Regions from separate parts of the Chitinibacter mangrovi genome, predicted to be linked through region 1. Evidence: predicted binding sites of a transcription regulator. Region 1 holds the regulator's gene; each other region holds the start of a gene.

Region 1 (6,052 bases):
TCGAAATCCTCATGGACTTCAGTCCACTCCGGTTTCTGTGCTCCGTCCTCCTACACTCTGCGTGGGCTCACCACTCGGAAAGCTGCATTAGATACACCACCTAGTATCAGCATGCAGACCAATTCTGAATTATCCTCCAAGGCAATACCCCATGAGCACGCCACGTTCGCTACATAATCTGATCGAAGCTCTGCGCGTTTTGCCCGGCGTTGGCCCCAAATCAGCGACGCGAATGGCGTTTCATCTGGTGCAACGCGATCAGGATGGCGCAGGCCGCTTGGCGCAATCGCTGGTTGAGGCACTGGGTACGCTGAAACATTGCCGCCATTGCAATACCTTTACCGAAGCCGATGTCTGCGATATTTGCTCGGATGAGCAGCGCAATCATGCCCTGCTCTGCGTCGTCGAAATGCCGACCGATTTGATGTCGATCGAACACACGCGCAGTTTTGAAGGACTGTATTTTGTGTTAATGGGGCGCCTCTCGCCGCTGGATGGCATTGGCCCGAAAGACATCGCGCTCAATCAACTCCTCCAACGTGCTAGCGACGGGATTGTCGAAGAAGTCGTACTGGCGACCAATTTCACCACCGAGGGCGAAGCCACCGCGCATTATCTGGCCGAAATGCTGCGCGCACGGGGCTTGAAAGTCAGCCGCATTGCCCGCGGCCTGCCAGTGGGCGGCGAGCTGGAACACGTCGATCCGGGCACGTTGGCTCAGGCGCTGATCGAACGACGCGGCCTATAAGAGCGCTGAAAAAATCACTCGCCAGCGATCTGTAGCGGCGGCAAACCATGACGCGCTCGGGCGCGGTTACAGGCCTCACTGAAGACGCCGATTTCAGCCAGCGCGCCAAATTCGCGACATGGCGACGGGCGTTCGCGATAAATACCACACGAAACCTGCTGGCCAATGGTGCCCACCAGCGCCAGACAACGCGGCTGGGCATAATCGGTGCCACGCAGGCGTGCGGTGTAGGCCGTTTCCATATCAGCCAGACCATCAGGCACCAGCCCACCTTCGCTGGATAATTCGGAGCGATCAAACGAGACACGAAATGCGGCGCAGCACGCGCCACAGCTCATGCAGGGGTTTTCCAGGCTCATGTGCTCACCTTTGCAGTAAAATATCGGGCGAATTCAATCCAAAACACAGAGCCTGGTCAAGTGTCATCTCCGCTGATCCGCAACATCGCCCCCACCGATCTGCCGCACATTCTGCACATCCAGTCGGCCTGCTATCCCGCCGACTTGCTCGAAGATGCCGTAACCTTTGCCGCCAAATTGCAGTTTGCACCCCATTGCAACTGGCTGATTGAAATGCATGGCCAGCCGCTGGGCTATCTGTTTACCCATCCGTGGGCGGGCGATACACCGCCCGCGCTCAATCGCGGTGACGCGGCCTGGCCTGCGCAAGCGGATCGTTTTTATTTGCACGATCTGGCGATTGATCCGGCCGGACGCGGCCTGCAGCTGGGCATCACGCTGGCCCAGCACGCGCTGGATTGGGGCACAGCGGCGGGTTTTCCAGTTGCGATGCTGGTGGCCGTAGGTCAAGCCGACATATTCTGGCGCAAGCTGGGCTTTACAGCCACTGCGGTACAGGACGCTGCGCTGGCGCAATATGGCAATGCTTTGTTAATGCAGAAAAAGCTCTAAATCAATACAGGCCTGGGTATTGCCACACAAGCCAATTCCAATCTAATGCACCGACATATACCCAACAAGCAGCGCCAGTTGATGTGCTGCCAAGGCCATCACCAGCAAGCCGCAAGATCGACGAAACCAGATTTTTTTCAGCAAAGTTTGCAGCTTGTGCGCCATCAAACCCATCAGCAAGAGGTTAGGTAAAGTGCCCAGACCAAAGGCCAGCATGATGCCCGCCCCGTTAATCGGATTGGCGCTGGCCAGTGCTGACAGGCTGGCCGTGTAAACCAAACCACAGGGTATCCAGCCCCAGAGCAAACCAATCAAGGGTGTCTGCCAGATACTCCTGATGGGTAATAACTTGCGCATCAGCGGCTGAATCCGTCGCCAGAGTGGCTGACCCAGTGCTTCAATCCGCGTCAGCGCCTTGCTCCAGCCTGCAATATACAAACCCAGAATAAATAGCAGCACATTGGCGGCAAAAAATAGCCCGACTTTAACGCTTTGCAAGGCTGCCAGCGTGGCAAAGCTAGCCAGAGCGCCCAGTAAAGCCCCAATCAGCGCATAACCGGCCAAACGGCCCAGATTAAAACCCAGCAGATACGGCCAACGCGCTCCGGCGGGCAGCTGCAGACTGAATGCGGTGACAATGCCGCCACACATACCAGCGCAATGGCCGCCACCGAGCAAACCGGCCAGAAACAGCGCCAGCAAATTGATTTCAAGCATGAAGAGATTCGCGCCACCGCAGCGACGCGCCAGAGGAAAATCAGATCAGCCGAGAATACCTTGCCTGCGTGGTTTTTGTCCGCAGATACTGGTCAAAAATCATCGCAATAGAACGAATCAGCATCCGGCCCTTGGCGGTGACAAACAGGCCATCGGTCTCGATAGTCAGCAAACCATCAGCAACCAACGGCTGCAGCAGCGTCAGCTCCTGGGCAAAATAATCAAAAAAGTCGATCATATAGCTGACTTCAATCGCCTGATAATACAGCTCGAATTGGCACATCAGCGCCTGAATCACGGCGCGGCGAATCACATCATCCCGATTCATCTGCAAGCCGCGCACCACCGGAAACTCGCCCGCATCGAGCTTGGCGTAATACTCATCCAGCGTTTTGACGTTCTGATGGTAATTGGCACCGACCTTGCCAATGGACGACACGCCAAAGGCAAGCAAATCACAGTCCGCGTGCGTTGAATAACCCTGAAAATTGCGCTGCAGCCGCCCTCGGCGCTGTGCGACGGCCAGATCATCGTTGGGCAGCGCAAAATGATCCATGCCGATCAGCACATAGCCAGCGTCCAGCAGTTGGCTGATCGAATTTTGCAGAATATCGAGTTTAACTTCAGCCGCAGGCAAATCAGCCTCGTTGATCCGGCGTTGCGGCATAAAACGCTCGGGCAGATGCGCATAGTTGTAGAGCGCAATACGATCCGGGCGCAAGCTGAGCACCCGTTCTATCGTCTCGGCCACAGTGGCAGCGGTTTGCTTGGGCAAGCCATAAATCAGATCGACACTGACCGATTTAAAGCCGTGCATGCGCGCCGCCTCGATCACCGAGCGGGTTTCCTCCTCGCTCTGAATCCGGTTCACGGCCTCTTGCACCGCAGGATTGAAATCCTGAATCCCGACGCTCATGCGGTTAAAACCCAAGCCAGCCAGCGTGCGGATCATCGATTCGCCCACTTTGCGCGGGTCGATTTCGATTGAATACTCGCCGCCCGGCAGCAAATCAAAATGCGTTCTGACCACCCCGATCAGCCGGGCAAGTTGCACTTCGGACAAAAAAGTTGGCGTACCGCCGCCAAAATGCAGCTGGCTAACCCTGGAGCGCTGCGGCAGCTGGGCGGCATTCATCTCGATTTCGCGGTTGAGGTAGTCGATATAGACATCGGCCTTGCTCGTGTCTTTTGTAATGATTTTGTTACAGCCACAGTAGTAACATATGGTATTGCAGAAAGGGATGTGAAAATAAAGAGACAGTGGGCTAAGCAAAGCGCCGGGCAGGCGCTGCTGCAAAATCTGTGCGTACTGCTCGCTACTGACCACTTCAGTAAAGCGGTCTGCCGTGGGGTAAGAGGTATAACGCGGGCCCTTGCCATCGTAACGAACAATCAGCTCGCGATCGAATTCAACCCCACCGAGACCCTGTATTAATTCCTTGCCCATTGTGTATTCTGCCTTGATTGTTGCGCTGTTTTTTTATTGCTTCGGGCTATCCCGAGATGCTTTGCCGCGGCCTTACGTGACAGACTGTGCCAAGCGACTTTGTCTTCATGCTGGCTTGACCAAGCAGAGCGCCGCTGAAATGATTGCCACAAAATCACGCCGGAGCGGGTGCAAACTCAAGCTAGCTGGCGCAGCTTAAAAGCTAGTACAATGATTGAGCTTGATCCATATCAAGTTCCTTGCACTGACAGTGGGGTATCTACCTCTTCGGAGAGGTACAATACTTACCCTGCCTGTTTTAACTATCATCTTGTGAGAGTCCCATGATTTCCCCGATCCAAGTTCGCGACATGTCACCACGCCATCTGCGCAATTCATGCACCAACTGCAGCTTGCGTGAACTCTGTCTGCCTTTGGGTCTGTCGCCGGAGGAAATGCAGGAGCTGGATGGCATCATCACACAGGCCCGCCCGGTCAAACGCGGCGAGGCGCTGTATCGTGCAGGTGAGCCATTCCGTTCGCTCTACGCTATCCGCTTGGGCTTTTTCAAAGCCAGCGTGATTTCGGAAGATGGCCGCGAGCAAGTGACCGGCTTCCATATGTCGGGCGAATTGATGGGCATGGATGCGATCAGCACGGATGTGCATACTTGCGACGCGATTGCGCTGGAAGACAGTGAAGTCTGCGAGCTACCATTTAATGATATTGAAGAACTGTCACGCGAAATCCCGCTGCTGCAACGCCACTTCCATAAAGTGATGAGCCGCGAAATCGTTCGCGATCATGGCGTGATGCTATTACTGGGCAATATGAAAGCCGAAGAGCGTCTGGCGGCATTTTTGCTTAATCTGTCGCAACGCTTTGCCATTCGAGGCTATTCGTCCAGCAGCTTTCATTTGCGCATGACTCGCGAAGAAATCGGTAGCTATCTGGGCTTGAAGCTGGAAACGGTGAGCCGCACCTTGTCCAAATTCCAGGATCAGGGCTTTATCAAGGTACAAAACCGCCTGATCGAGCTGGAGAACATCGACAGCTTGAAAAAACTACTCAATACCTGCCACGACGAGTAATTTACCCAAAGGGGTATATTGATGCACACTCATCTAGTAGCCCCTTCCCAGCTTATACCCCTAATCTCAGCGCGGCTTGGCTTTCATCCGCCTGTGCACAGCTACAGCCTGCATCCTCTGAGCAGCCAGCTACAGGGCATCGCCAGCGGTGCGCAGGTTTTGCTAGTGCAGGCGCCTGATGATCAATACGTGCATCGCCTGCAAGCCAGCCATCCCAATCTGCTTGATTTGCTGCTCGTCCCTTCCCCGATCGCCCCGAGCCACGGCTTTATCACGCTGGCCAGCGGCAACAATGCACAACTGACCGAGGCGGCCAGCCTGATCGACCATCTGGCACCCATCCACAATGGCTGGCTCCATATTGGGCCGCTGGGCTCATGCGGATACATCAACCAGCTTTGGCATACACTGCTCACTCCGCAAGGCGCGCCGCCATTTCTGGACTGGAGACTGCTATCAGAGGCAAACACGCAAGCCAAGGCACTGGATCACACCCTCACACAGGCCGATCTGATTGCCCAGCTGGCCTCACTAATGGCTCAGCAACAACTACAGATCCAGACCATGGCCAGCATTTCTCGCCGTTTTCTGGCCGACTATCCTGACGAAGCATTTATCCCCCACCACCCGCAAACCAGCAACTTCTTTGGTGCCTTTTCAGCAAGCAATCAGGCTCCGGCTGAGCAGCTGGCGCGCTTGCTGGCTCAGTATTAAACACATCCACAACACCATAAAAAAACGCCACCCGAAGGTGGCGTTTCAGGCTACTGACAAAGTGGGATATCAGCACTGCCAAGTCACGGCAAAGCCGTGCCTGAGAAATCGAGGCTCGAAACTGTAGCCTGTCTGTTTTATTCCCACCCCTTCCGTCCCCTCCTTGAGGGGAACCTCGCGACGCGAGTGGCGTTTATCGTCAAATAAAAACGCCACCCGAAGGTGGCGTTTTTACTAGCACGAAAGGCGCTTTATTTCTTTTTGATGGTATACAGCGGCGTCTGACCGGCAATCACCGAACCTGAAGCCAGATTCAGCAAAGGCGCAAAGTCATCAGCATTGCTCAGCACCACCGGGCTAATCACCGATTTGGCATTGGCACCCAAAAATTCAAGATCCAATTCCAGCACAGGCTGACCAGCTTTGACAAAGCTGCCCTGCTCGG
Region 2 (6,052 bases), 390 kb from region 1:
TTTATCGCATGTGAAGCAATAAGTTTTTTTAGCCCAGTATTTTGCAGTGCGCAATCAATTTCCTGTGAATGAAGAAAGGTTTTCAGCCTCCTGCTGACTTGATCCTTTTTTTATTTGAAATCCAATTGTATCGGCTGGCGCGATGTCCGGTACAAGTCGCAGCTGCATCAATTCATCGCGCCGAAATACGTGCAACACATGAGTTTGTGCGGCACTCGGTGTGGCAAATAGCCGCTCCAGTAGCGTCGTATTGGCACGCAAACCGTCAATTGCAACAATGACGTCACCTGCGGCCAGCCCGGCACGGCAGGCGGCTTGTTCATAAAATACATGGCTTACTTTAATCCCGGCCGCGTCGGTGCTGTAGCGACATCCCCAGCTCAAGGCCGGCCTGCTTAAGGATTCCTGCCAGCCGCCTTTATCATTCGAGCCTGTAGCAGGGCGCTCTTGCATTTCAATGCCGATATGATCCAGCAAGTCCGATAGCGGTAGCGGTTCAGTGCTGCGCAATGCCCGGTCAAAAAAGTCTTGCAGATCAAGCCCGCTGACCTCGGCGGCCAATGCCTCCCATTCTTGCTCGCCAACACCGCGTCCGTGCTGGTCAAAGTCCCGACCATAACGCAGCCACAGAGCCTGCATGACGTGATCGAGTGATTTCCGGTTTTGCGTCTGCTGGCGGATATGCAAGTCCAGGCACAGGGCAACCAGTGCCCCTTTGGTGTAATAGCTGACCAGCTCATTAGGGCTGTTTTCGTCCGGGCGATAATACTTTACCCAGGTATCCATACTGGAGTTTTCTAATGTTTGGCGTTGATGGCCATACCCCCTATAAACTGCAGTGGCAGTCTGCGCGAGTAATTGCAGATAGGTATCCAAGTCAATCAGGCCAGAGCGCAGCAGGCACAAGTCATCGTAATACGAGGTAATGCCTTCAAAAGCCCAAAGCAGGGTGGTGTAATTTTCCTGTTGCAGATCGTAGGGGGCAAAAGTGGCGGGTTTGATGCGTTTGACATTCCAGCTATGAAAGTATTCGTGGCTGCACAAACCCAGAAATTGCCGGTAGGCAGGCGTAATGCTTTCGTCACCGGCTTGGGGCAGATCGCTGCGATTGCAAATCAGTGCTGTACTGTTTCGATGCTCCAGCCCGCCATACCCATCGCCCACCGCCATGGTCATAAACAGATAGCGATCAAACGGCGCGGGCTCGCCAAACAGGTGAATTTGGTATTCGCAGATGGCTTTTAAATCACGGCTCAGGCGAGCCAGATCAGCCTGATGCCGGCCTGAAATGACCATCCGATGCGGCACGCCACACGCCTCAAATTCGACTGAAGCAAAATCACTCACTTCGACCGGGCAGTCAATCAGTTCGTCATAATTGCACGCAACATAATTACCAAAGCCCGCCTCATCAATCGATTCTGCTTTGAGGCCGGTGGCGACCTGCCAGTTTGAACCTGCGGCGAAATCCTGTGCATTGAGCTCAATATGGCAAGGGAGGTGCTCTTGCCCTTTTACCTGCAAAAAGACGCTGGTGCCATTAAAAAAGGCCCGGGTCTGATCTAGATAAGCGCCTCGAACAGATAAATCAAAGGCATACACCTCATAGCTCACCGTCAGCGGGCCTGGGCAGGGCGCCGCTTGCCAAGTGGATTTATCGCGTTTTTCCAGCGTCACAGCTTGCCCTGCACAGCTGGCGCTGATGTGCACCAGATTGCGGGCAAACTCACGAATCAGGTAACTGCCCGGTATCCAGCACGGCAGTTGCAGAATCTGCCCAGCCGGGTCGGGCTGGGTGATGGTTAATTGAACGGTAAAACGGTGCGATGCGAGATCGAGAGGTTTGATACTGTAGTGAATGCGCATTGAGATCGTCAGAGAAGGTTGATTATTTTTTAGCCGCCAGACCAATCTGGTTGCGGCCTGCTGCTTTGGCCTGATAGAGCGCCTGGTCTGCCGCATCGATCAGCTCTTGGGCGCTCATGCCTTCTTCCAGCTGGGCGACGCCTGCGCTAAATGTGGCGACAAAATGGCCATCCGTATTGGCTTGTGCCAGCTCGGCAAACTTGGCGCGTAGCTCGTCGGTTCTTTGAGCCGCACGGATCTGGGTATGGTCTGACCAGATCAGCGCAAACTCTTCGCCACCGTAGCGGCCGACCACATCGGCGTTGGGCATCGATTGCTTCAGAAAACGCGAGAGGCTTTTGATGACGCGATCACCGACACTGTGGCCGTAGCGATCATTGATCTGCTTGAAGTGATCAATATCGATCATGGCGTACGAAAGCTGGCGTGATTCTTTATGCGCCCGGGCGACTTCACGGCTTAGGGCTTCAATCAGGTTGGTGTGATTGAGCAAACCAGTCAGGCTATCCCGGGTCATCCAGCGTCTAAGTGTGCGATAGCGCTCGGCGGTAATGCTGACTGCCGCAATCAGCTCATCCGCTTCCATGTTTTTCACCAGAAAATCGTCTCCGCCCATGCTGCGAGCCATCAGCTGGCGACCTCGGTGTGTTTCTGTGGACAGAAAAACAATCGGCACCGAGTCAAACTGCGGCCGCTGGCGAATCAGTTTGGCAATTTCATCGCCTTGGCACTCGGGCATATAAACATCCAGCAGCAGAATATCCGGGTGAAACTCCTCCAGCCATTCAATGATTTTGAGCGGATCGGCCAGATGTTTAACAATCATGCCCGCGCCGCTCAGTGTTGAGCTGGCCCATTTGGCAACCGTGTCCGAGTCATCCACCAGCAGCACCTTGTACGGCAGAATATGTTCCAGCTCTTCAAGGTGATCGAGCCGGTCGATCAGCGTCTGCAGATGAATCGGGTAACTGATGAAGTCGGTTACGCCTGTGCGCAAAAAAGCGAGCTGCTCGGCCAGATTAATGCCCAGATTGGCCAGAAATATCGGCCCTTTGAACAGCTTTTTCAGTAGGGGCAAACATTGCTCGGCGCTGCTGTCGCTCATCCCGTTTTCGTCAAGCACCACAATGGAGGGCTTTTCTGTATACAGCGCAGCCAGCAGGGCGCTATTGCGCTCGAATACCATAAATTCAAACCCGAAAAACTGTAGCTGTCGCCCCAGTTCAGCAAAGGTCTGCGCATTGGGTGCGACAAAATAAATCAGTCTTTTGGTATAGATAGGCATGCGAGCTCTCTAACTCTAGGTCAGGAATGGTCCAGCGTCGTTAATAGACGGCGCCATTTTTTGGTTGGCCGACCTTTGATCTGCGGATGATCAAAACTCGGTTGCAGCGCTTTGGCAAATGCGTCGCGTTGCCGTTTTTCGACGCTGCGGGCTGTTTCGGTATAACGGGTTTTGGCCAGTTCTGCTGCACAGCGTTGTTCGGCCAGCTGCATGACTTCGACTTCAAACTCGCCGTGTGGGGCGCGAATCAGCAGGCAATCGCCCAATTTGAGTTGTCTGGCTGGTTTTGCCCGCTCGCCATTCAGGTTAACATGTCCAGCTTCGATGGCCGAGCTGGCGATAGAGCGGGTTTTGAAGAAGCGGGCTGCCCACAGCCATTTATCCAGACGCATTTTTTCTGCACAATCAAATAATTTCAACGCATTGCCATCTTACTATACACACTTGCCTGATTGCACATGGACAAAGCAACCTTATATCAACTCAAACAATTGCAAAAACGGCTTAAAGAGCAAACACGTGCAATCAGCAAAGCCCCGGTCAAGCCGCCATTAAGTGATGAGCAATTGTTTCTTAAGGCCATGCAGGGTGTGAAGCCAATCAATCGGGCTAGCCAATTTGAGCATCCCCAAATTCCTGCAAGCCCTTGGCCCAAGTTGCAAACGCCCCAGCTGGCTTTGCCGCATGAAGATGTCAGTGATTTCTGGCCCTGGGATGAGCTGGGTGCGACTGAGCAGTTGCTCTTTGCCAAGCCCGGTTTGCGTCTGGATGCGCTGAGAAAGCTCAAGCGTGGGCAATATGGCATTGAGGCTGAGCTGGATTTGCATGGCGAGAGTACCGAGAGTGCCCGCCAGAAGGTGATTGTTTTTCTGGATCGCTGCATGCAAAGGCAGCAGCGCTGCGTACGCATTATCCATGGTAAGGGGTTAAGTTCACGTGACGGGCAGCCAGTACTCAAACTCAAGCTGAAAAACTGGCTGGTACAGCGAGCCGAGGTGCTGGCTTTTGCGCAAGCCAAGCCCGCACAAGGCGCTGATGGCGCTGTATTGGTCTTATTAAAATCAGGACGATCAAAATGAAATTGCAATCCATACCCATTAATTACCGCCACTGGATGCTTGTCATCTGGTTGCTGGCCTTATTGATCGGCTCTTTACTGCCTCTCTCTGGCTCGCCTAGCATCCAGCATGGCGACAAAATCCAGCATTTCATCGGCTACGCCGTCCTAGCGATTCTCATTTTCCGAGTTCGTACCCGCGTTGGCCTGGCTTTTGCTCTGGCGACGACATTTGGTGTGCTGATTGAATTTGCCCAAGGTCTAACACCTTGGCGAAGCTTTGATCCAGCCGATATGCTGGCCAATGCGCTGGGCGCTTTGCTGGGGCTCTCGGTGTGGTACTGGTGTTCAAGAAGGAAAATTGATTGACATTCTTGCCGCTGAGGGCCGGTGTCAATATTTACCTATGTCAGGGTAATCAATTCGATGTCTTCCGGCTGGTCAGAGGAATAGAATATGAGTAACAAATCAGGGCTGTAGTTGATCCCACGTTGGCGGTATCCAAATGTAGGCAGCTTTGATCGACAACAAACTGAAAAAACTGACCTGAATCAAGTTTGTTTGGGTGTAAGTTGCTACGATAGTTTGATGTCATTATTAGTATCGGCCGATACCGTATCGTCCGGGCAATGGTAAAACACGCCAAAAGCTGTTTTGGCCCATGATGTCTAGCCGACATCGCCACAAGGAGATTCCCATGAACGCCCCAATCGACAAATCTTTGGATCAATCACAACTGGACGCCTGGCGTGATTTTGCCGCAGGTGACTGGCAAACCAAGGTCGAAGTACGTGATTTCATTCAGGCGAACTACACCCCGTATCTCGGTGATGATAGCTTCCTTGCGGGCCCGACCGAGCGAACAACTCAATTGTGGAGCGAATTGTCGGCCTTGCTCAAAGAAGAGCGCAAGCGCGGGGTGCTGGAAGTCTCTGCCCAGTTTGGCTCAACGATCACTGCGCATGATGCGGGCTATATCAACAAAAATCTTGAAACCATCGTTGGCCTGCAAACCGATGCGCCGCTACGTCGCGCAATTATGCCCAATGGCGGTTTACGCATGGTGCAGAACGGCTTGGCTGCCTATCACTTCGAAATGAACCCGCAAATCGAAGAGATTTACACCAAGTACCGCAAAGATCATAACAATGCCGTATTTGACGCCTATACGCCGGAAATCATGGCGTGTCGCAGCTCGGGTGTGATTACCGGCCTGCCAGATTCTTACGGCCGAGGCCGGATTATCGGTGACTACCGCCGTGTCGCTCTGTACGGCGTTGATTTCCTGATTGCGGATAAGAAACGCGAAAAAGTAGAGCTGGACGATGTGCCATTTACCGAATCAGTAATTCGTCTTCGCGAAGAGCTGGCCGAGCAGATCAAAGCGTTGAATGAATTGAAAATCATGGCCAAGAAATATGGCTTTGATATCAGCCGCCCAGCCGCCACGGCACAGGAAGCCGTGCAATGGCTGTACTTCGGCTACCTTGCCGCCGTGAAAGAGCAAAACGGCGCAGCAATGTCGATTGGCCGTATCTCCACATTCCTGGATATTTATTTTGAGCGCGACATTAAAGAAGGCCGTATCGACGAAGCGCAAGCGCAGGAGTACATCGACCATCTGGTGATGAAACTGCGTATTGTCCGCTTCCTGCGTACGCCCGAATACGATGATCTGTTCTCGGGTGATCCAACCTGGGTAACCGAGTCGATTGGCGGCACCGGTGAAGATGGCCGCACTCTGGTGACCAAATCGAGCTTCCGTGTACTCAATACGCTGTATAACCTGGGCCCAGCGCCAGAGCCTAATCTGACTGTATTGTGGTCAACGTCATTCCCGCAAG
Region 3 (6,052 bases), 1.5 Mb from region 1:
GCCTGTTTGTCACCCGCATGATTATGCGTCAGGTGGGCGGCGAGCCCAGCGAAGCCGTTGCCGTGTTGCAGCGAGTGGCGGACGGCGATCTGACTGTGCGCGTGAATCTGAACGCCAACGATCACAGCTCGATGCTCTTTAGCATCCAGCAAATGGTCAGCAAGCTGACCAGCGTGATTGGCGAAGTCACCCAGTCGGCCAATGCGCTGGCGTCAGCATCCGAAGAAGTCAGCGCCTCGGCGCAAACACTGAGCCAGAATTCGTCCGAACAGGCGGCCAGCGTCGAGCAGACCAGCGCGGCGGTCGAAGAAATCACCTCAACCATTTCGCAAAATGCCGACAATGCCCGCATTACCGACGGCATGGCGAGCAAATCGGCCAGCGACGCGGGTGATGGCGGCGAAGCGGTGAAAAAAACCGTCGTCGCCATGCAGCAGATCGCCAATAAAATCAGCATTGTTGACGATATTGCCTACCAGACCAATCTGCTGGCACTCAATGCCGCGATTGAAGCGGCACGCGCAGGCGAGCACGGCAAAGGCTTTGCGGTGGTCGCAGCCGAAGTGCGCAAGCTGGCCGAACGCAGCCAGATTGCGGCCCAGGAAATCAGCGAGCTGGCGAGCAATAGCGTGACACAGGCGCAAAATGCCGGACATTTGCTCGATGAAATGCTGCCATCAATCCGCAAAACGGCCGATCTGGTACAGGAAATCTCCGCCGCCTCGCGCGAGCAAAGCAATGGCATCGACCAGATCAATAGCGCGATTAACCAGTTGGCGCACACCACCCAGCTCAATGCCTCGTCATCGGAAGAACTCTCGGCCACCGCCGAAGAAATGAGCACGCAAGCGATCCATCTGCAAGAAACGGTGGGCTTTTTCCGCGTCGGCACCATCTAAACCCGGAGCTTGCTTTCAGCGCCCAGTCGCGAGCACTCGATTGGGCGCTAGAGCGCAGCAAACCTGAGCGCCATCGCAACCCACTGGTCGGGTTTGCTACGGTCAGATTTGCTACAATCGCGCTAAAGGAGAACAGCATGGGCATTAATCAAGCCAAGCAGGATGCCAAGGCACTCAAACAGGCGATGCAGGAAGCCGGGCATATGGAAGACGAGCTGATCAATGCGCAGCGGCGCAAAGCGCTGAACGAAGCACTGAGCCAGCGCAAACAAACCGGCCGCGAAGCTGCCGCGCAGCGCTATCTGGACAAGCAGGAAGTCGAACAGCTGAAACACAAAAAGAAATAAACTGCCAGCGTCTGTGGCGCACACACAGCGCTTGCCCAGTCAAATCGCTGAAGTCCGTAAATAGAATGGAATTTGCAATTCAAAGGGTATAGAGCCAGACAGCATACCCAACAAGACCCTCAAGCCTATACCCTACTTATTTTTCTGCACCCACGCCATCCAACTGGTAAACAGGCTGGGCGTTCGTGCGGCGATGGCGCTGCGGTGCCACGGATTTTCATCCCAGTAATCATCGTGAAACAGCGCGCCGACCTGGCCGCCCGATTCAAGCAGAATCAGCACGCCCGCCGCATAATCCCACAGCTTTTGCGCACCGTGCAGCATCACATCGGTGCGCCCGGCCGCCAGCCAGCACCAGTCGATGGTCGATGCGCCAAAATTGCGGTGGCTGTGATAGGGGTTGACGGTGACGACGCGCGTCGCCAGATGGCCCGACAGCCATTTGGTTTCAATCGACGCCATCGCGTGCTTGAGCACTTTATCATCACCCAGCAGCGGCAGACGCTCGCTATTGAGCCACGCGCCCTGCCCGGCTTCGGCGGCAAAGCATTCATCCAGCACCGGGATATACACCACGCCCAGCACCGGTCGATGCTCGCGATACAAGGCAATTGAGACGGCAAAGTAGGGCAGGCCATGCGCGAAATTGCTGGTGCCATCAATCGGATCGACAATCCACAGCCCGGCCGGATGCGCATGCCACAGCGCTTCCTGCTCGCTCTGGCTCATTTCTTCGCCCAGTACCGGGCAATCAACCAGCTGGGGCAGCAGGCGCTGCAAGGCGGTTTGCGCGGCCAGATCGGCTTCGGTGAACAGGCTGCCGTCGTGTTTGAGTTCGGCCACTACTTTTTGATAGCGCGGCATAATCTCGCTCGCGGCCACTTCGCGGGCGATCTGGATCAGGGCTTGCAATGAGGAGCTGGGAACTTTATTCACGAATCATCTCTTTGTGAGTACAACAGCAAAATCGCCCACGCAGTCCCGCCTTGCGTGGCGGAGTGGCCTTGGAACAAAACTTTTGTTCATCTACTGCCGGGGTACGACCTTGTAAAGGCATAGTTTACGGGGAATGCAGACCAAAAAAAACCCGCGCTGATGATTCAACGCGGGTTTCTCTATTCTGGATGATCCTATCCGTAGGGCAGGTTAGCGTAGCGTAACCCGCCGTATGATCAGTAAGGCCATTTCCAGTCTTTCACTTCTGGCATGTCATCGCCGTATTTCGCGATGTACTGAGCGTGTTCAACCAGTTTGTCGGTCAGTTTCTGACGAACATGTGCACCGATTTTTTGCAGTTTAGGTACACGGTCGATCACGTCGATAGCCAGGTTGAAGCGATCCAGCTGGTTCACCACAACCATGTCGAACGGCGTCGAAGTAGAACCTTCTTCGATGTAACCACGAGCATGGATGTTAGCGTGGCCGTTACGGCGGTAAGTCAGACGGTGGATCAACCATGGGTAGCCGTGGAAGGCAAACATCACTGGTTTGTCAGTCGTGAAGATCGCGTCGAATTCGCGGTCTGACAAGCCGTGTGGGTGCTCTTCTTCAGGTTGCAACGTCATCAAATCGCAAACGTTAACGAAGCGGATTTTCAGATCTGGGAAGTGTTGACGCAGCATATCAGTTGCAGCCAAAGCTTCCATCGTTGGGATTTCACCCGCACACGCCATCACTACATCTGGCTCGCCGTCTTGATCGTTTGATGCCCAATCCCAGATACCCAGACCTTTAGTTGCGTGTTTGATCGCTTGGTCCATAGTCAGGTATTGCAGCGCTGGCTGTTTACCGGCTACGACCACGTTCACATAGTGACGTGAACGCAATACGTGGTCAGTTACAGACAACAAGGTGTTCGCATCAGCTGGCAAGTAAACGCGGATCACTTCAGCTTTTTTGTTCACCACGTGATCGATAAAGCCTGGATCCTGGTGAGAGAAGCCGTTGTGGTCTTGACGCCATACGTGTGAAGTCAACAAGTAGTTCAACGATGGAATCGGTTTGCGCCAGTTGATGTGACGAGTTGTTTTCAGCCATTTAGCGTGCTGGTTAAACATTGAATCGATCACGTGGATGAACGCTTCGTAGCAGCTAAAGAAACCGTGACGACCAGTCAAGTTGTACGCTTCGAGCCAACCTTGGCAAGTGTGCTCAGACAAGATTTCCATTACGCGGCCATCTTGTTGCAGGTTGTCATTCTTGTTCACGCCGTCCACTTCAAAGTGGTTAGCCAACCAAGTTTTACCAGAGTACTCAATCGTAGCATTCCAGCGATTCGATGCAGTTTCATCTGGGCCGAAGATGCGGAAGTTTTTCTCAGCTTCGTTCTCTTTCATGATGTCGGCCAGGAAGTTGCCCATCACGCGAGTCATTTCAGCGTTTTCAGTACCTGGTTTGGCAAACTTCACTTCGTAGTTACGGAAGTCTGGCATTTTCAGGTCTTTAGACACTTGGCCGTGTACGACTGGGTTAGAGCCGATCCGTTTGATGCCTTTTGGTGCCAATGACACGATGTCTTCTTTGACAGAACCATCAGCATTGAACAATGTGTCTACATTGTATGAACGCATCCAGTTTTCCAAGTTGATCACATTCTCTCCATCGATATCAGAGAATGGCACTTGGTGGCTGCGCCAGTAATCCTCAACTTTCTTCCCTTTGATTTCTTTCGGGCCAGTCCAGCCTTTTGGCGTGCGCATTACAATCATTGGCCAACGTGGGCGAGTGATTGGTTTGCCAGCGTCTTTTTCAGCAATCGCAGCGGCGCGGATTGCAGCGAATTTGTCCATACACAAGTCCATTGCCGCAGCCATGTCTTGGTGGATTTGCACGAATGTTTCTGGCTTGTCGTTGAAGGTTTCGTTGGTCAATTCAACGAAGATTGGCTCGTAGCCGTAACCCGTGAACAATGCAGTCACTTCTTCTTTGTCCATACGGGCAAGAAGCGTTGGGTTGGCAATTTTGTAGCCGTTCAGGTGCAAGATTGGCAATACAAAACCGTCATTGATCGGGTGGATGTATTTAGTTGAGTGCCAAGAAGCAGCCAATGGGCCAGTTTCAGCTTCACCGTCACCCACTACAGCGATCACCACTTGGTCTGGATTGTCCAAAGCCGCGCCGTAAGCGTGTGATACTGAGTAACCCAACTCACCACCTTCGTGCATAGAACCTGGCGTTTCAGGTGCTACGTGCGATGGGATGCCGCGTGGGAAAGAGAATTGTTTGAACAGGCGTTGCATACCTGCTTCAGTACGGTCGATGCTTGGGAAGAACTCTTCGTAAGATCCTTCCAACCAAGTATTCGCAACGAAACCAGGACCACCATGGCCAGGGCCGGTGATGTAGATCATGTTGACTTCACGCTCGGTAATGATGCGGTTGGCGTGAGCGAAAATGAAGTTCAAACCAGGTGTAGTACCCCAGTGGCCCAACAAACGTGGCTTGATGTGCTCGCGTTTCAGCGGCAATTTCAGCATTGGGTTGTCGAGCAAGTAAATTTGACCAACAGACAAATAGTTCGCCGCTTGGAAATAGCGGTGCATTCTATCTAATACGCTTGGAGATAACGGTTGAGCCACGGTAACACCTCTTATATGGGTTGTGTTTGTGATTGCTGGGTAAAAGGCTTTTGCTTGCTTTCCCTTCACCCGATGAAGCCAGTATACGGAGTGCTGGCTGGCCGCTACTGATACAAATCAAATCCTGCGTCGGCTTTTAGGCCCCAGAAGCCCGAATGCTTGATACAGCGCAAAAATCCGGGCTATTTCTGTAATTTTATTACTTGGCCAGTGGCGTCTTTTGCCACCGGATACAACAAATTGCGCCAAAACTCATCCTGCCAAAATTGCACAATCGCGATTGCTGCATAGTTAGGGGCAAACGCAGCAGCAAGCCTGACGCACGAAAAGCCCCCACAAGCCGCCCACTCTATCGTTTACAAATTTCACTGCGATTGCTGTCGTAGAATACGAATTAAAATTGCAACTTGGCAAGGTAGTATTGCCGAGCATAAAAAAAGCCCACCATGGCTGGTGGGCTTGACTGAGCATTATTAGAGCGGACTAAGCCGTTAAAACGCTTAGTAGTGGAAAAACACCATCGTCATCACCACGCAGACCGGCAGTAATAGGCAAACCGACCAGGCCATATAGCCAAAGAAGCTTGGCATTTTGATGCCACGATCTTCCGCCACGGCTTTAACCATGAAGTTGGGCGCATTACCGATATAACTCATCGCGCCCATAAAGACCGAGCCGCAGGAAATGGCCAGCAAAGTCGTCGCCATCGGCCCCATCATATGCGCGGCGTCGCCGTGCGCCAGATTAAAGAACACCAGATACGTTGGGGCATTATCCAGAAAGGCCGATAGCAAACCGGTCATCCAGAAATACATCGCGTCATGCGGCGTACCATCGGCGTAGCTAACCAGCTTGACCAAGCTGGCCATCGCACCATCCGGGCCCGCCTTCAAAATGGCAATCGCCGGTGCCATGGCAATAAATATCCCGGCAAACAGCTTGGCCACTTCCAGAATCGGCCCCCAGTTAAAATCATTGCCCGCACGGACTTGTGCCGGGGTGATCTTGAGCGAGAGCAAGCCGATCAACAGCAGGCCAAAATCGCGAACCAGGTTTTGCAATTGCAGATGCGAACCCAGCACTTCAAAGCTCACACCCGGCTTCCAGATGCCGGACATCACCACCAGCGCAATAATGGCCCCCAGCAGGAAAAAATTGCGTTTGCCGTAGATTTTCAAAGCGCTATCCGGCGTTTTGTCTTTGGGCAACACGCCTTCTTTGTTGAAGT
Region 4 (6,052 bases), 510 kb from region 1:
TATATGGCGCGATGCCGGTCGAGCAGTCGATCCAGTCGGCCAGTGTGCCGCCAAAATTGGCCATCAAAGTGCGTAAATTGCCGCCGTGTCGTGGTGCGCTATGCATGAATTTCCCTTTCCATCAGCTGATCGCATGGGCGATGAGCAGCAAGGCTACGCAAGATAGCAGCCACAAGGCCAGCGTTTTTTTCACCAGCACGATGCTACGGGCAATATCGGCTGCTTGCGGTGCAGGCCCGGCGCCCAGCGCGGTGCGTTGCTCAATCTGCCCGTGATACATGGCATTGCCACCCAGCGTAATGCCTAATGCGCCCGCCCCGGCGGCCATCACTGGCCCGGCATTCGGGCTATCCCAGCGTGGCGCCTGACTGCACCAGCATTGCCATGCCGTGCGAGTCTGGCCTAGCACGGTGTAGGACAAAGCGGTTAATCGCGCCGGAATAAAATTGAGCACATCATCAAGCCGCGCGGCGCAGCGGCCAAAACAATTCAAGCGTGGCGTGCGATAACCCCACATGGCGTCGAGAGTATTGGCCAGTCGATGCAAAATTGCGCCCACACCGCCGAGCAGCACAAACCAGAATAAGGTGGAAAAAATCGCATCCGCGCCGTTTTCCAGATTGGACTCGATCGCGCCTTTGGCGATCTCGGTGTCACTGAGCTGGCTGCAATCGCGGCTCACAATCATGCTCAGCGCGATGCGCGCAGCGGGTAAATCATTGGCGAGCAGTGGCGTCGCAATCGCGCGCACATGCACCAGCAGGCTATTGGCCCCCAGCGCAAACCACAGCGCCGCGCCATTGAGCAGCACGAGACTGATTAAATTGGCGCTCAAGGTAGCAGTCTCGCTGCCGAGTAAATGCGGCTGAACATACTGCAAGTACAGAGCATGGATACCCCAATACAAACCACAGGGTATTGCCAGCAAGAGCAGTACAGACAGAGCCCCCATGGCAATACCCGTCACCGTATTGTATCGGCAGGGAGGATTTAGGCGCTGTTCCAGCCATTTTGCCCACCGGCCAAAACCCACCAGTGGGTGAAAACGGCGCGGCTCGCCGACGCACCACTCCAGCGCCAACCCGAAGGCCAGCGCCAGCAGCAGTATCAGTGGCGAGTGCAGCAGCATGGTTTACTTGGGCGACCAGCGTACATTGAGCATGCCGTTCACGCCCAAAGTGCCATAGTCGTGCACCTGCGTGTACGCTTTATCAAAGACATTGTTGACCCGTGCAGCAACAGTCCAGTCTTTGCTGAGCTGGTATTCGGCCAGCAGATTGGTCAGCGCATAGCCGCCCAAAGTGACACGACCCACGCCGTACACATCGTCATAACGCTGGCCTTGCAGCTGAACCTCGGCGCGCACCCGCCACGCCGACTGGCTGAAGCCCGCGTAAATCAGGCCACTCTGACGCGCACGCAGCTCAAGCTGGCGATCGGCTTTCTGATCCAGCGCATCCAGATAGTCAAAGCTCAAGCCTGCCTCAAGACCGTTGCTGGCCCAGTCGGCCGTCAGCGTCAGGCCGGAGAGCTTGACCTTATCAACGTTTGAAACCGCGTTTTTCTGGTTCAGGATGAAATTTTTCACCTGATTGCGATACAGCGTGGCGCCCAGCTGCAGGTTGTTGGTCTGGTAACGGGCAAACAATTCGCCACCAGCCGATTCCTGCGGCTTCAGATACGGATTGCTCCAGCCGGGGTAGTACAGCTGATTAAAAGTCGGTGCCTGATAGCCCGTGCCGTAGCTGCCGCCCAGCTGCAGGCCGTGATTCACCTGCCATGACGCGCCCAGCGTGCCGGTGGTCTGGCGACCGAATTGCGAATTGTCATCGCTGCGCATATTGGCTTGCAGCGTTACCGCGCCCAGATTGGCCAGATAGCCGCCCAGCACACTATTGATGCGGCGCTGCGTCACGTCATATTTGGTCGTGCCCGAGACATCTTGCGCCAGCGTTTCCAGCGCCAGCGTCAGCACGCCGGGGCCAGCCTGCAGATTGTTCTGCCATGAAAACTGGGTTTGCCGCGTTTTAAAGCGGCTCTCTTCCTGCGCCCAAGCGCTAGGCGGCTGATAGCTGTAGCTGTCGTCGATACTGCTACCGGCCAGCAGTTTGCTCTGCCAGGCGTCGGTCAACTGATGCTCGCTCCAGACGCTGGCGGCCAGATTGGTGCCGTGATCGCGGTAATTGTAATATTTGCTGGTTGAGGTGTTGTCGTACTGATTGGCCACTTTGGCGTACAGCAGGCTGGCGCCAAAGGCATGGGCGGCATTGAGCTGATGGCTGGCGCTCAATGACAGGCTGTTATTTTCATAGCCGTCGTCGTCGGCATTGAATTTCTGGTATTTGGGCAAGACCAGCGCGCTCTCGCCGTCGGTTTTGCTGTGTGCCAAACCAATTGAGAAGCGCGTTTGCTCGTTGCCGCCAGAGAGGCTGGCGCTGGCTTCAACGCTGTTTTGCGTGCCATAGCCCACGGCAATACTCGGCGTAAAGCCTTTGCCGCCGCGCTTGGTGAAAATCTGGATCACGCCGCCGATGGCGTCAGCACCGTACAAGCTGGCCGCCGGGCCGCGCAGAATCTCGATCCGGTCTACTTGTGCCAGCGGAATATGCTGCAGTGCAGCGCCGCCCGAAGTAGCCGAGCCATAGCGCACGCCGTCGATCAGCACCACGGTCTGGCTGGAGTTGGCACCCCGGATAAACACGGCCATATTTTTGCCCGCGCCGCCGTTACTCATCATTTGCAAACCGGGCTGTCTGGCCAGCAATTCGGGCAGGCTGGCGCTGGCTTGGGTTTCAATCTGCGCACGCTCGATCACAGTGACATCGCCCACGACTTCACGGGCGGGCTGCGCAATGCGGGCTGCGGTGACAACAATTTCGTCGAGCTGAGTGATTTCGGCATGCGCCATGGCCGAAAGAGCCGACAAACAGAGCAGGTATAGCTTGGAAAAACGCGTATTCATTAGAGCCTCCGGCAATACACCCTCAGTGTATTGCATCAATAAAACGGCAGGAGACTCGATGAAAAAGGAAACAGCAGGCAGGCCGTGCGGCCACCGGATCTGTCGCCACGGTCACCCTGCCGCAGGAATCCGCCACGCACCCATAGGCAGGCGCTGACGAGCAAGGCCGGTATCCGGACTGATCAGTGGCCAAAGCGGCACCGCTAAGTGGTGCTAATTTGGCCGATCATTCGCCTTCCCATCTCACCGCCTTAAATAGGCCGAAACAGTGGCTGCGCCTAATACACGCAGGAATGATCTTGACTGACTTACCGTTGCAGGGGCAGTACAGGTTTTTCACCTGTTTCCCGTTTAAAGGTGCCGAAAGTCATACTTTCGCGCTACCTCACCATTGCTGGCGCGCATTGTAGCCCAAAGCCCGCGCCGATACCTGTCTTGAATATGACACAGGACATAGTCAACGATTTAGGTTTTCTCTATCGAGCACATAGCCAAATACAATCAGCCCTGCCCATTGCGGGCCATCAGTAGTAAGAATATGATCCATATCAAATTTCATAAATTACTGAAAATTCAAAACCTCCATGAACCTCACACCACTGATTCAATCTTTTGTGCTGCACTTTGGCGAAATGGGCAGCCATTGGGGCATTAACCGCACCGTTGGCCAGATGTATGCGCTGCTGTTTGTCAGCGAAAAGCCGCTGAACGCCGATGAAATGGCCGAAGCACTGGGCTTTTCGCGCTCGAATATCTCGATGGGACTGAAAGAGCTGGTGTCGTGGCGACTAGTGAAACTGCAGCACCTGCCGGGTGATCGGCGCGAATACTATTCAACGCCCGACGATGTGTGGGTGATTTTTCAAACGCTGGCCGAAGAGCGCAAAAAACGCGAAGTCGACCCGACGCTGACCATGCTGCGCGGCGCATTGCTCGAAACGCCTAGCAACGACGCCGACAAACACGCCCAAGCGCGGATGGCGCAAATGCACGATCTGATCGATTTGACCACCAGCTGGTTTAGCGATATTCAGCGCCTGGACGTCGAAACCTTGCAAAAGCTGATGAAGCTGGGCGCGCAGGTGCAGAAATTTCTCGAACTCAAGCAAAAGCTGCCCGCTTTTCTGGGCGGTACCGATTCCAGTAACAGCCCAGAGAGCAAGGACTAATCATGTCGCCCGATGCTTTAACCCTACTTGACCCTGTCGTGCTGGCGCGCATTCAGTTTGCCGCCAATATCACCTTTCATATTTTATTCCCGACCATCAGCATTGCCATGGGCTGGGTGCTGCTGTTTTTCAAGCTGCGCTTTAACGCCACGGGTGACGAGAAATGGATGGCAGCGTATGGCTTCTGGGTGAAAATTTTTGCGCTGACCTTTGCGCTGGGCGTGGTCAGCGGCATTACGATGAGTTTTCAGTTCGGAACCAACTGGCCCGGCTATATGAAAACGGTGGGCAATATTGCCGGGCCGCTCTTGGCCTATGAAGTGCTGACCGCGTTTTTCCTTGAGGCGACCTTTCTTGGCATTATGCTGTTCGGCCAGAAAAAGGTGAGCAACCGGATGCACACACTGGCCACCGTGCTGGTCGCTGGCGGCACGACGCTGTCGGCATTCTGGATTATTGTGCTCAATTCCTGGATGCAAACGCCAACCGGCTTTGAAATGATCAATGGCCAGGCGCACGTTACCAGCTGGCTGGCGGTGATTTTCAACCCGTCTATGCCGTATCGCCTCACGCATATGCTACTCGCCTCTGGCCTGACCGTAGCGTTTCTGATTGCCGGCATCTCGGCGTTTCAATGGCTCAAAGGCCAGCGCCAGGCAGGCGTGCAGGCGGCGCTGAAAACCGGCGTTTTTCTGGCCGCCACGCTGATTCCGCTGCAAATCTTGGTTGGCGATATGCATGGCTTGAACACTCTGCAACATCAGCCTGCCAAACTGGCGGCCATTGAAGGTGTATGGGAAACCGAGCGCGGCGCGCCGCTGCTGCTGTTTGCACTGCCCAATAGCGATACGCGCAGCAATGACTACGCCATCAGCATTCCCAAAGTCGCCAGCCTGATTCTGACGCACGAACTGGAGGGCGAAATCAAAGGGCTGAACGAGTTTGCCGAGCACCCGCCCGTCGCCAAAGTATTCTGGGCCTTCCGCGTAATGGTGGGGGTGGGTATGTTGATGCTGCTGGCGAGCTGGCTGGCCGCGTGGCAGATACGTCGCAATGGCGAACCACAGCCACTGGTGGGCAAACTGCTGATCGGCATGACCTTTAGCGGCTGGATTGCCACCGTGGCCGGTTGGTATGTCACCGAAATCGGCCGCCAGCCGTGGCTGGTGCAAGGTGTGCTGAAAACCGCCGATGCAATATCCAGTGTGCCCAGCGGTATGGTGCTAAGCACCTTGCTGATGTATCTGGCGCTGTATGTATTCTTGCTGGCGTCCTATATCTCGGTCGTCTTTTATCTAGCCAAAAAAGCTGGCCAGCCAGCTGGGGAGCATTAATCATGCTAACAACCATTGATCTGGCCTACTGGCTACCCGTAATTTTTGCCGCGCTAATGGTGATCTCGATGTTCGCCTATGTCATCCTCGACGGGTATGACCTTGGCGTCGGCATTTTGCTTGAGCTAGAGAGCAATACCCACGAAAAAGACAAAATGATCGCCGCCATTGGCCCCTTCTGGGATGCCAACGAGACCTGGCTGGTGCTCGGCGTCGGCCTGCTGCTGGTGGCTTTTCCAATGGCGCATGGCGTGATTCTCACGGCGCTCTATCTGCCGGTGGCGCTGATGCTGCTGGGGCTGATTTTGCGCGGCGTGGCGTTTGATTTTCGCGTCAAAGCGCAAGCGCATCACCAGCCACTGTGGAATCGACTCTTTTTTGTCGGCTCGCTACTGGCGACTGTTTCGCAAGGCGTGATGCTGGGGCGTTACCTCACCGGCTTCGCTCCCGGCTGGGGCGCGTGGGGCTTTGCGCTGCTGGTGGGTGCGAGCTTGGTCGCTGCGTATGCGCTGATCGGCGCGAGCTGGCTGATTATGAAATCGACCGGCGCGCTGCAACAACGCGCAGTCGTCTGGGCACAACGCAGC

The links. The regulator FNR, encoded in region 1, switches genes on or off when oxygen is low (the NO sensors DNR and NnrR bind a similar motif). The targets are predictions, from matches to a motif close to TTGATNNNNATCAA.
Region 2: pflB (formate C-acetyltransferase) is a predicted target of FNR. The motif match lies at 4,726-4,739, and genes of this name have one in related genera.
Region 3: ABHF33_RS08045 (phosphoketolase family protein) is a predicted target of FNR. The motif match lies at 4,932-4,945, and genes of this name have one in related genera.
Region 4: ABHF33_RS00575 (GbsR/MarR family transcriptional regulator) is a predicted target of FNR. The motif match lies at 3,501-3,514, and genes of this name have one in related genera.

Annotation. Positions count from the first base shown of each region.
Region 1 covers NZ_CP157355.1:3,189,931-3,195,982, reverse strand. Annotated here, with positions in the region: gene recR (recombination mediator RecR) at 152-748, shown strand; gene ABHF33_RS15080 (YkgJ family cysteine cluster protein) at 763-1,107, opposite strand; gene ABHF33_RS15075 (GNAT family N-acetyltransferase) at 1,168-1,659, shown strand; gene ABHF33_RS15070 (sulfite exporter TauE/SafE family protein) at 1,702-2,376, opposite strand; gene hemN (oxygen-independent coproporphyrinogen III oxidase) at 2,417-3,823, opposite strand; gene fnr (fumarate/nitrate reduction transcriptional regulator Fnr) at 4,147-4,893, shown strand; gene ABHF33_RS15055 (hypothetical protein) at 4,915-5,607, shown strand; gene ABHF33_RS15050 (PTS sugar transporter subunit IIA) at 5,859-6,052, opposite strand, start outside.
Region 2 covers NZ_CP157355.1:3,577,608-3,583,659, reverse strand. Annotated here, with positions in the region: gene ABHF33_RS16885 (M61 family metallopeptidase) at 55-1,866, opposite strand; gene ABHF33_RS16880 (GGDEF domain-containing protein) at 1,889-3,151, opposite strand; gene ABHF33_RS16875 (RNA-binding S4 domain-containing protein) at 3,172-3,543, opposite strand; gene ABHF33_RS16870 (Smr/MutS family protein) at 3,610-4,230, shown strand; gene ABHF33_RS16865 (VanZ family protein) at 4,227-4,577, shown strand; gene pflB (formate C-acetyltransferase) at 4,906-6,052, shown strand, end outside.
Region 3 covers NZ_CP157355.1:1,687,914-1,693,965, forward strand. Annotated here, with positions in the region: gene ABHF33_RS08030 (methyl-accepting chemotaxis protein) at 1-899, shown strand, start outside; gene ABHF33_RS08035 (hypothetical protein) at 1,037-1,246, shown strand; gene ABHF33_RS08040 (inositol monophosphatase family protein) at 1,379-2,149, opposite strand; gene ABHF33_RS08045 (phosphoketolase family protein) at 2,419-4,893, opposite strand; gene ABHF33_RS08050 (sodium:proton antiporter) at 5,325-6,052, opposite strand, start outside.
Region 4 covers NZ_CP157355.1:117,779-123,830, forward strand. Annotated here, with positions in the region: gene cobD (threonine-phosphate decarboxylase CobD) at 1-106, opposite strand, end outside; gene cbiB (adenosylcobinamide-phosphate synthase CbiB) at 122-1,129, opposite strand; gene ABHF33_RS00570 (TonB-dependent receptor domain-containing protein) at 1,133-2,962, opposite strand; cobalamin riboswitch at 3,110-3,371, opposite strand; gene ABHF33_RS00575 (GbsR/MarR family transcriptional regulator) at 3,547-4,131, shown strand; gene ABHF33_RS00580 (cytochrome ubiquinol oxidase subunit I) at 4,134-5,465, shown strand; gene ABHF33_RS00585 (cytochrome d ubiquinol oxidase subunit II) at 5,468-6,052, shown strand, end outside.